One region of the Candidatus Thiodiazotropha endoloripes genome, then DNA from elsewhere that is predicted to be linked to it. Evidence: predicted binding sites of a transcription regulator. Region 1 holds the regulator's gene; the other holds the start of a gene.
What was found. Region 1 encodes FliA, which starts transcription of late flagellar genes. Its sites were predicted from a motif close to GCTAAAGTTNNNNNNNNNNCNGCCGATA; they were not measured.

Region 2: A3193_RS02350 (chemotaxis protein CheV) is a predicted target of FliA. The motif match lies at 1,851-1,878, and genes of this name have one in related genera.

The regions. Positions count from the first base shown of each region.
Region 1 is NZ_LVJW01000007.1:85,426-90,003, forward strand. It holds gene flhF (flagellar biosynthesis GTPase FlhF) at 1-974, shown strand, start outside; gene A3193_RS18810 (MinD/ParA family protein) at 961-1,839, shown strand; gene A3193_RS18815 (RNA polymerase sigma factor FliA) at 1,844-2,590, shown strand; gene cheY (chemotaxis response regulator CheY) at 2,667-3,038, shown strand; gene A3193_RS18825 (protein phosphatase CheZ) at 3,065-3,799, shown strand; gene A3193_RS18830 (chemotaxis protein CheA) at 3,871-4,578, shown strand, end outside.
Region 2 is NZ_LVJW01000003.1:508,727-513,304, reverse strand. It holds gene A3193_RS02355 (CheR family methyltransferase) at 13-846, opposite strand; gene A3193_RS02350 (chemotaxis protein CheV) at 884-1,801, opposite strand; gene flgA (flagellar basal body P-ring formation chaperone FlgA) at 1,949-2,662, shown strand; gene flgM (flagellar biosynthesis anti-sigma factor FlgM) at 2,766-3,080, shown strand; gene A3193_RS02335 (flagella synthesis protein FlgN) at 3,099-3,581, shown strand; gene A3193_RS02330 (hypothetical protein) at 3,708-4,247, shown strand; gene A3193_RS02325 (TIGR04282 family arsenosugar biosynthesis glycosyltransferase) at 4,274-4,578, opposite strand, start outside.

The sequences.
Region 1 (4,578 bases):
CTGCCCTGGAGAGACCTCGGGTTGAGTGGAGTCAGGATCCGGTATTGCGGGAGATGCGTCAGGAGATGCAGGCGCTGCGGCGAATGATGGAGAACGAGCTTTCCGAGTTGACCTGGCGTGATCTCGGCCATCGTCGCCCCCAGACTCAGGAGTTGATCCGACAGTTGATGGGCCTGGGTCTGGATGCGGCCCATTGTCGTGAACTCGCCTATCGGGCCGAAGATGCCGAATCTCCTGAACAAGCCTGGCATCAGGCACTGAATCACCTGCGCCGTGAGTTGTCGGTGGAGAGCAATGACCTGCTGAATGCGGGTGGGGTATTGGCCCTGGTCGGCCCCACTGGTGTGGGCAAAACCACCACCATCGCCAAGCTGGCCGCCAAATTCTGCCTGCGTCACGGTAATCGTCACCTCGCCTTGATCTCAGCCGACAGCTATCGAATCGGCGCCCAGGAACAACTACAGAATTATGGTCAGATTCTCGATGTGCCGGTTCGCAGTGCGGCTACAGCCGAAGAGCTGAGCAGTGCACTGCATGCTTTTTCCGAAAAGCGGCTGGTGTTGATCGACACCGCCGGCATGGGGCAACGGGATCTGAAACTGACAGAGCGACTCGGCCTGCTGAAGCAGGGCAATCATCCGGTCAAGGCGCTGCTAACCCTCTCGGCAACCACCCAGCGGAGAGCGTTGAGCCATGCAATACGTTCATTTGGTGCGATTGCCCCGATTGGCGCGATTCTGACCAAAATGGATGAAGCCGCTTCACTGGGTGGCGTGGTCTCCGCACTATTGGAGTCCCGGTTGCCTCTGGCATTCACCACAAACGGTCAGCGGGTGCCTGAAGATATTCAGGTCGCCCGGGCAGAGCAATTAATTCGGCAGGCTGTTGAAATGACGCAACAGACAGAGCATCAACCCGATGAGGAGTATCTGGCTATGGCCTTCGGAGGAACGAGTGAACATGCAAATGTCTGAACAGATCGAAGATCAGGCTACCGGACTGCGCAGAATGGTGAATCCAGAACCCGTCAGAGTGATCGCTGTCACCGGAGGTAAAGGTGGGGTAGGCAAAACCAATATCTCCGCCAATCTCGGTGTGGCCTTGCAAGAACTCGGGCGAAGGGTCATGCTACTGGATGCGGATATGGGTCTCGCCAATCTGGATGTGGTACTCGGATTACATGCTGAACACAATCTCTCCCACGTGATGCGGGGGGAGTCTTCACTGGAAGATATCATTGTTACCGGACCGAAAGGCATGAAAGTCGTGCCCGGGGCGTCCGGTATGCAGCATATGGCTGAAATGTCGCGTGCTGAAAACGCCGGGTTGATCCATGCGTTCAGCGAGGTGGCCAACGATGTGGATGTGCTGCTGATCGATACGGCAGCCGGCATCTCCGATCTGGTGATCAGCTTCAGCCGGGCTGCTCAGGAGCAGATTGTGGTGGTGTGTGACGAACCGGCCTCGATCACCGATGCCTATGCGATTATCAAGTTGTTAAATCGTGAGCATGGCATCAGTCGATTTCGTATACTGGCGAATATGGTGAAGAGCGTCCAGGAGGGCAGGGACCTATACAATAAGATGTGTCGGGTCACCGATCAGTACCTTGATGTTATGCTCAGTTACATGGGGAGTATTCCTTTTGATGAGCAGCTCAGAAAGGCGGTAAAGAGCCAAAAACCGGTTGTCGAGGCTTTTCCTCGCTCCAGAGTAGCGCAGGCGTTCAAGAATTTAGCTAAAAAGGCCGATAACTGGCCTGTACCAACCGGAGTCAGTGGGGATCTGCAGTTTTTTGTCGAACGCCTGATCCAATTTTCAAGCCAAAATGGGGAGTAAGACGGTGAACGGTTTAGCGACATACACCGCCGTGCAAAAACAGCAAAGCTACAATGATCTGGTTGATCAGCATGCAGGACTGGTGAAGAGGATTGCTTATCATCTGATGAATCGGCTACCACCCAATGTGCAGTCTGATGATCTGATACAGGCCGGCATGTTGGGCCTGCTTGAGGCGAGTAAGAATTATGATCCCACTCAGGGTGCCAGCTTCGAAACCTATGCGGGTATCCGCATTCGTGGCGCCATGCTGGATGAGATCAGACGCAGCGACTGGACACCACGATCCGTGCATCGAAAGGCACGCATGGTGGCGGAAGCGATGCGTGAGATCGAAAACAACGAAGGCCGGGATGCCCGGGATGTTGAAGTGGCGAAAGCGCTGGATATGAGTCTGGAGGATTATCACCAGATTCTCCAGGATTCGACCGGCTGCCGGATCTTCAGTTTGGATGAACTGACCGCTGTCAGTGACGGTTTTCCGGCTACCCGGGAAGGCCCGATGGACAGTCCGTTCGATGGCTTGCAGAAGGATGCGTTCAAGAAGGCGCTTGCGGAGGCGATTGCAAGCCTGCCGGAGCGGGAGCGATTGGTAATCGCGATGTATTACGATGATGAAATGAACCTTCGTGAAATCGGCCATGTGCTGGGTGTCAGTGAATCCAGAGTCTGTCAGATACACAGTCAGGCAACTCTGCGTCTCCGTTCACGTTTGACGGACTGGCTCTCACTGGTACGTGACGAAGAGTAGTAATTGGTTGGCCTGTGTGTGCCGAGTTTGGAAATCACCGGTGATATGCAGGAGGGAGTGAGCATTGGATAAAAACATGAAGATCCTGATTGTGGACGATTTCTCCACCATGAGGCGTATTATCAAAAACTTGCTACGTGATCTGGGTTTCAACAATACCCAGGAAGCAGATGACGGTCTGACGGCGCTGCCGATGCTGCAGAGCGGTAATTTCGATTTTCTGGTCTCCGACTGGAATATGCCCGGTATGACCGGTATCGATCTGTTGAAAGCCGTGCGGGCAGACGAAAAGCTTGCCGGTCTGCCGGTTTTAATGGTCACTGCCGAATCAAAACGTGAGCAGATCATCGAAGCGGCTCAAGCCGGCGTCAACGGTTACGTCGTCAAACCCTTCACCGCTACGACCCTGGAAGAGAAGATCAACAAGATCTTTGAACGTGTGGGTTGAGCTTCCATCGCCTGGAGTTTATCAATATGGGGCAAAATCAGGATAACCAGCAGCGGTTAGAGACGGCAAGAGCATTGGTAGCCAGCTTGGAATCGGGCGATCACAAAGAGTCTGAGAGACTGATTGCATCTTTAACAACCCCCGCAAGTAACGATCAGTTGTTCCTCGAAGTCGGTCGTTTGACCCGTGAACTGCATGATGCAATCAACGGTTTTTTACTTGATGCCAAAATCAGTGACATGACCACTGTGGAAATACCGGATGCCAAGGAGCGGTTGACCTATGTCATAACCATGACCGAGCAGTCAGCGGATCGTACCCTCACGGCAGTGGAGAAGAGCATGCCGTTGATCGAGGGAATCGAAAAACAGTCCACTGAGCTTTCGGAGCAGTGGGAGCGACTGCGTTCCCGCATGTTGGATAAAGAAGAATTCGTGGATCTGAGTCGCGACCTGTCTCAGTATCTGCTCAAGTCAAAGGAGGATGCGGCAGAGTTGCACAAAAACCTGTCCGATGTGCTGATGGCACAGGATTTTCAGGACCTTACCGGTCAGATTATCCGCAAGGTAATCACCCTGGTACATGATGTGGAAGAGAAGTTGGTCATGTTGGTCCGCATTACCGGCAACAAGCTTGAAGACGATTCTGGCAAGAAAGAGAAGGAAGAATTGGCTGGCCCGGCAATTCCTGGACTCGATCAAGGCGATCAGGTGACCAGTCAGGATGACGTGGATGACCTGCTCTCAAGTCTTGGATTTTAGTTATTCGAGTTCAGACCGATATATCAGTCAATAAGAATGGCAATATTCGGCAGTGTTACCGGGAGTTATAGATGAGCATCGATGTCAACGACGAAATCCTTCAGGATTTTCTGGTTGAAGCGGGTGAAATTCTCGAATTGCTCAGTGAGCAATTGGTCGATCTGGAGCAACAGCCGGATGATTTTGATCTGCTCAATGCAGTATTTCGTGGTTTCCATACCATCAAAGGTGGCGCCGGATTTCTGACCATAGAACCTCTGGTAGAGGTATGCCATCGCGCCGAGGATGTGTTCAATGTGCTGCGCCAAGGGCAGCGCAGCGTCGGCCCCGATCTGATGGATTCGGTGCTGGAGGTGCTCGACGTCGTCAATGTCATGTTCGATGAGGTCCGTCAGGGCATCATGCCGGATCATGCCGATCCAAACCTGATTCAGAGACTCAATCAATACGCGGTTCCGGAAGGAGAGGAAGAGGAAGCCGAGGAGCCGCAGGAAGAGGTTGTCGAAGAGAAGGAACCGGAAGTTGCCGTCAGCACTGAGGATAGTGCCAAATCCCAGGATGAGTTGAGCGAGAATGAGTTTGAAGAGCTGCTGGATGCGATTCAGGAGCCTGAACCCAAAGCCGCGGCCAGTGATGAAATCACCGAAGACGAGTTTGAATCACTGCTGGATGAGTTGCACGGCAAAGGCCAGTTTTCCGGCAAGCCTGCTCAGGAGCAGGAGACACCGAAAGCGACGAAAGCCACTTCCGATGATATTTCGGAAGAGGAGTTCGAGGAT
Region 2 (4,578 bases), on a different contig from region 1:
GGCCTGTTGAGACTACCCTTTCAGTCGGTAGGAGATGCCCCCATGCCCCACTTTCATCTCGAAACGATTGGTCAGTTGATTGATCGATTCGGTGGAACCGAGAAACAGATAACCACCGGGATTGAGGATATCCGCCATCCGCTCAACGATGTCTTTTTTCAGATCGTTTGAGAAATAGATCAGTACGTTACGGCAGAAGATCACATCAAAGCGACCCATGGTGTGGAAGCTGTCGGCCAGATTCATCGGCTTGAAACTGACCCGCCGCTTGATCTCCGGCTTCACTTCCAGGCAATCCCCTTTCGGATTGAAAAAGCGCTGCCGCTGTTCCTGGGTCAATCCCCGTTCAACCGCAAGACCGCAATAGACACCCGCCCGGGCTTCATCGAGGATCTTGCTGGAGATGTCGGTGGCTTGAATCTGAACCTGTCGGCCCCGCCCCTTTGCAGCCTGGTACTCATCGGCAATCATGCTGATGTTGTAGGGTTCCTGGCCACTGGAACAGGCGGCGGACCAGATTCGGATGGAGCCGCCCATCTGCTGATTAAGATCCGGCAGGATGGTCTCCTTGAGCAGGATATAGTGTCCGATATCGCGAAACCAGAAGGTCTCATTGGTGGTCATGGCATCGATGACCTTTACCTTCAGGCGTGAGTGTATGGGGGATTTGATCTGCTTCAGCAGTTCACCAAGGGAGGCAATACCAGCCTCTTTCATGACACTGCTCAAACGACTCGAGACCAGGTACTCCTTGCCGTTTCCCAGCAGAATACCGCAGGCCTGCTGGAGAAAATCCTTAAATGCATCATAGTCAGCAGACGAAATGGCCGCGTTTCGATTGTACATGATAGAAATTTTTATTTTACGCCTAGATATTTAATTTTTAAGAAATTTCTTTCATTCGTTTGGTTACGGTACCAACCAGCTCATCGGGCATGAACTTGGCAAGAAACTGATTCGCTCCTACCTTCTTCACCATACTCTCATTAAACACACCACTCAGTGAAGAGTGAAGGATTACATACAGATCGGAAAGCTTGGGATTATCACGAATGGCGCTCACCAGGGAGTACCCATCCATTTTCGGCATTTCGATATCCGAGATGACCATGGCCAGCCAATCACTCACCTTACCCTCTTCCGACCAGGCCTCAAGGTGCGTCAGGGCGTCTCTGCCATCCTTCGCCAGAATGGTTTCAAGTCCGATCTCTTCAAGCACCTTTTTGATCTGATTGCGGGCCACCATGGAGTCATCCACCACCAGTACCTTGTAGGCCTCAAGATCAGCCCCTTCGGTATCGATCGGTATGGTGATCTCTTCATCGATACCCAGCACCTCACTCAGCACCTTCTCAACATCGATGATCTCAACCAGGGTCCCCTCAATCTCGGTAACCGCTGTCATATAGCTGTTGCGGCCCACCCCCTGCGGTGGCGGCAGTATATCTTCCCAATGGGTGTTGACGATACGCTCCACACTGCCCACCAGAAATGCCAGCAGACGACGATTGTATTCCGTGATGATGATGAAATAGTCGGTGGCATTACCCATTTTGGGTCCGCCAATGGCATGACACAGGTCCATCACCGGGATGTTATTCCCCCTCAGCGAGGCCACACCACGGATATTCTCATGGGCACTCGGCAATGCCGTCAGAGGAGGACACTGCACAACCTCCTTCACTTTGAACACATTAATGCCAAAAACCTGACGCCCCGCAAGACGAAACAGCAAGAGCTCAAGACGATTTTGTCCGGCCAGTTTTGTCCTTTGGTCAACACTGTCTAACATTGACGCCATGGTTTGCCACCTTAAATATGCAGATTTTGCTGAAATACAGTAATAAGTATGGCGGCGTGTCAGCGTTGACCTTTAGGCCCACTTCAACAGCCGACTTTTTCGGCACATTGTTTGCATTATTACAATGGAACAGCTTGGAGAATCCGAATGATCAACCCTTTCACGCTTGGCTGTACGCTGCTACTGGGACTGCTGCTATCCGGCAGTTTATCGGGCCAGCCACTGAACAGCGAACACCACGCCCACCAGGCGATTGCCGAGGCTGCTAAAAATTACCTGGAGACGACGCTGGTCCAGGATACGGCGGGGGCGACAGTGAAAGTCACCCCATTGGACCACCGCCTCAAACTGGCCCGTTGTGAAGCGCCGCTGGAGGCATACAGTCCACCGGGCGGGGTCAAACTCGGCCGTACAACCGTAGGAGTACGCTGTCAGACACCCAGCCCCTGGTCGATCTACATCTCTGCCAATGTCTCGATCGAGGCACCGGTGGTGGTTGCGGTTCGCGACCTGCCCCGGGGACAGGCGATCACCAACGAGGATCTGAAGATCAAAGTCTCAGATACCAGTCATCTGCTGAGAGGCTATTTCGAGACCACCGAAGAAGTTGCAGGTCAGACTTCGAAGCGCACCATTCGCCGCGGCCAGGTGGTCACACCATCCATGCTGGTGGTGAGAAAAACGGTCAAACGCGGCGACCCGGTTACCATTGTGGCCGGTGCCGGAGGCATCCAGGTACGGATGCAGGGCAAGGCCATGAAGCAGGGTAACCCGGGGGATCTGATAACGGTCATGAACACCAAATCGAAAAAAAAGGTAGAGGCAAGAGTGGTATCAAAAGGTTTGGTGATGGTCGACTGAGGTATACAATCCACATATCAAGATGTAAAAAAACTGAAATCATGATTGGAATAATCACTGCCCATGGCAGAATAGTCCAGATCCAGGTAACTGAGGTATCGCGATGCCCATTCAAATCAACAGTCTTTCAAGCCGTAGTCTGAAAGGTACGGGAAAAAGTGGCAAAGCAAAAGGCAGCGGCAAGGCGCAAGGTGGCAAAGGGGCTACTGCTACTTCTACCACAGGAGGAGGCGACAGCCTCAATATCACTGGAGACGCGGGCAAACTTCAGGAGCTCGAAGGACGCATTGCCAATATGCCGATTGTCGATGCGCAGAAAGTTGAAGCCGTGCAGCAGGCACTGGCCAATGGCAGCTTTACCATCGACCCCCAGACCTGTGCCGACAAAATGTTGGCCATGGAACTTTCACTGCACTAAGGCCTACTCACACTGATCATGATCAATCCACAACAGCAGATGAGCTTCGTCAGAATCGTACAGACAGAAACGGAACTTACTCAGCAGCTGCTCAACCTGCTGCGCCAGGAGTTTGAACTGCTGAAATCCCCGCCTTCAAAAAAGCTGGAAGAGCTGCTGGCACAAAAGCAACAGCAGCTGCAGCAGATTGAACAGAGCGCCATACAGCACAACCAACTGCTCGCTTCCCTGGGTTTTACCCCGGACCGTAAAGGAACAGAGGCGTTCATTCAGCAATCTCCGGACAATGCGCAGCTGCAGGAGCAGTGGAATAAGTTCACATCCCTGCTTGAGGCGTGCCAGAAGCAGAATGAGATCAACGGCGGAGCCGTACAGCTCAACCAGCATCAGGTTGCCCACGCCCTGGATGTTCTGAGAGGATTTGCAAACAGCGACAAGACCTATGGCCCAGGAGGAGAATCCAGGCCGACCAGCAGCTCCAAATCCCTGGGAAAGGCCTAAAATATTGCACTCGCCTGGTGCGGCGTATAAAGTACACTCTATTAGTAAGTTTTTATGGATGTCACCAGGGAATGATAGGACGGTCTGCCCGCTCGTGGCCGTTTCACATCAAGTGATTGAACAGTGATGATGACAAAACACAATCTCTACCGCCTGCTCACTCTTTTCGCCCTTCTGCTGATCATATCCGATGCCTTTGCCATTGAGCTGAGGCACAGGTTCACTCTCACCGGCTCCGGTGGTGAAACCGGGAGCGGTTATTTCACCTGGGATGATACGGTAGTCGCTGATGGTAATCCGCTGCCCCTGGGGAACCTGGTTTCCGGCTCTGTGACCATCACCGGCGGCGCCACCCCAGGTGGTTCACAAACCTTCCTGCTGGCAGACTGGACCAATGTAATCTTCATCAACACACCCAATTTCGCCGGTGATTTGAACATTGCCGGCAACAACGGTGTCGCCACACTGACAACCCTGGTCCCCTACACCGCACTGGCCTCCGATGGTGGCGCCTGGACGACGACCCTGACCTTCACCCCGGGAACAACCATCATGGCCAGCCCGATCGCCGTGCCACTGTTGGATCTGCCGACACTGATCTTTATTGTGCTGGTGATCGCCATAGCCGGGCTCTGGCAGATCAATCGTTCGCGCACGGTAAACTGATACGACTCAGCAGGTTTCCTCGCCTTTCAGTCCAGTGGAATACCCAGCGTTTCGAGTTGCCACAGATCTTCAGCTCGATCGAGGTCCCAGAGCAATGGCAATTCACGCCAACGCCACCCCAGCTGTCGCATCGAATCCCGGGTGGTTTCAGCCACGTCGGACTCACCCCAGTAATGGCCTTTGAACAGAGGTGGGGGTGTCGATTTCAACCCCAACAGCACATATCCCCCATCCTGAGCTGGAGCCAAAACCCCATCATGTGACTCCAACCAGGTAAAGGCCTGCTGCAGGTGGGCCGGAGTCAATGCCGGACAATCGACCCCCATCAGGA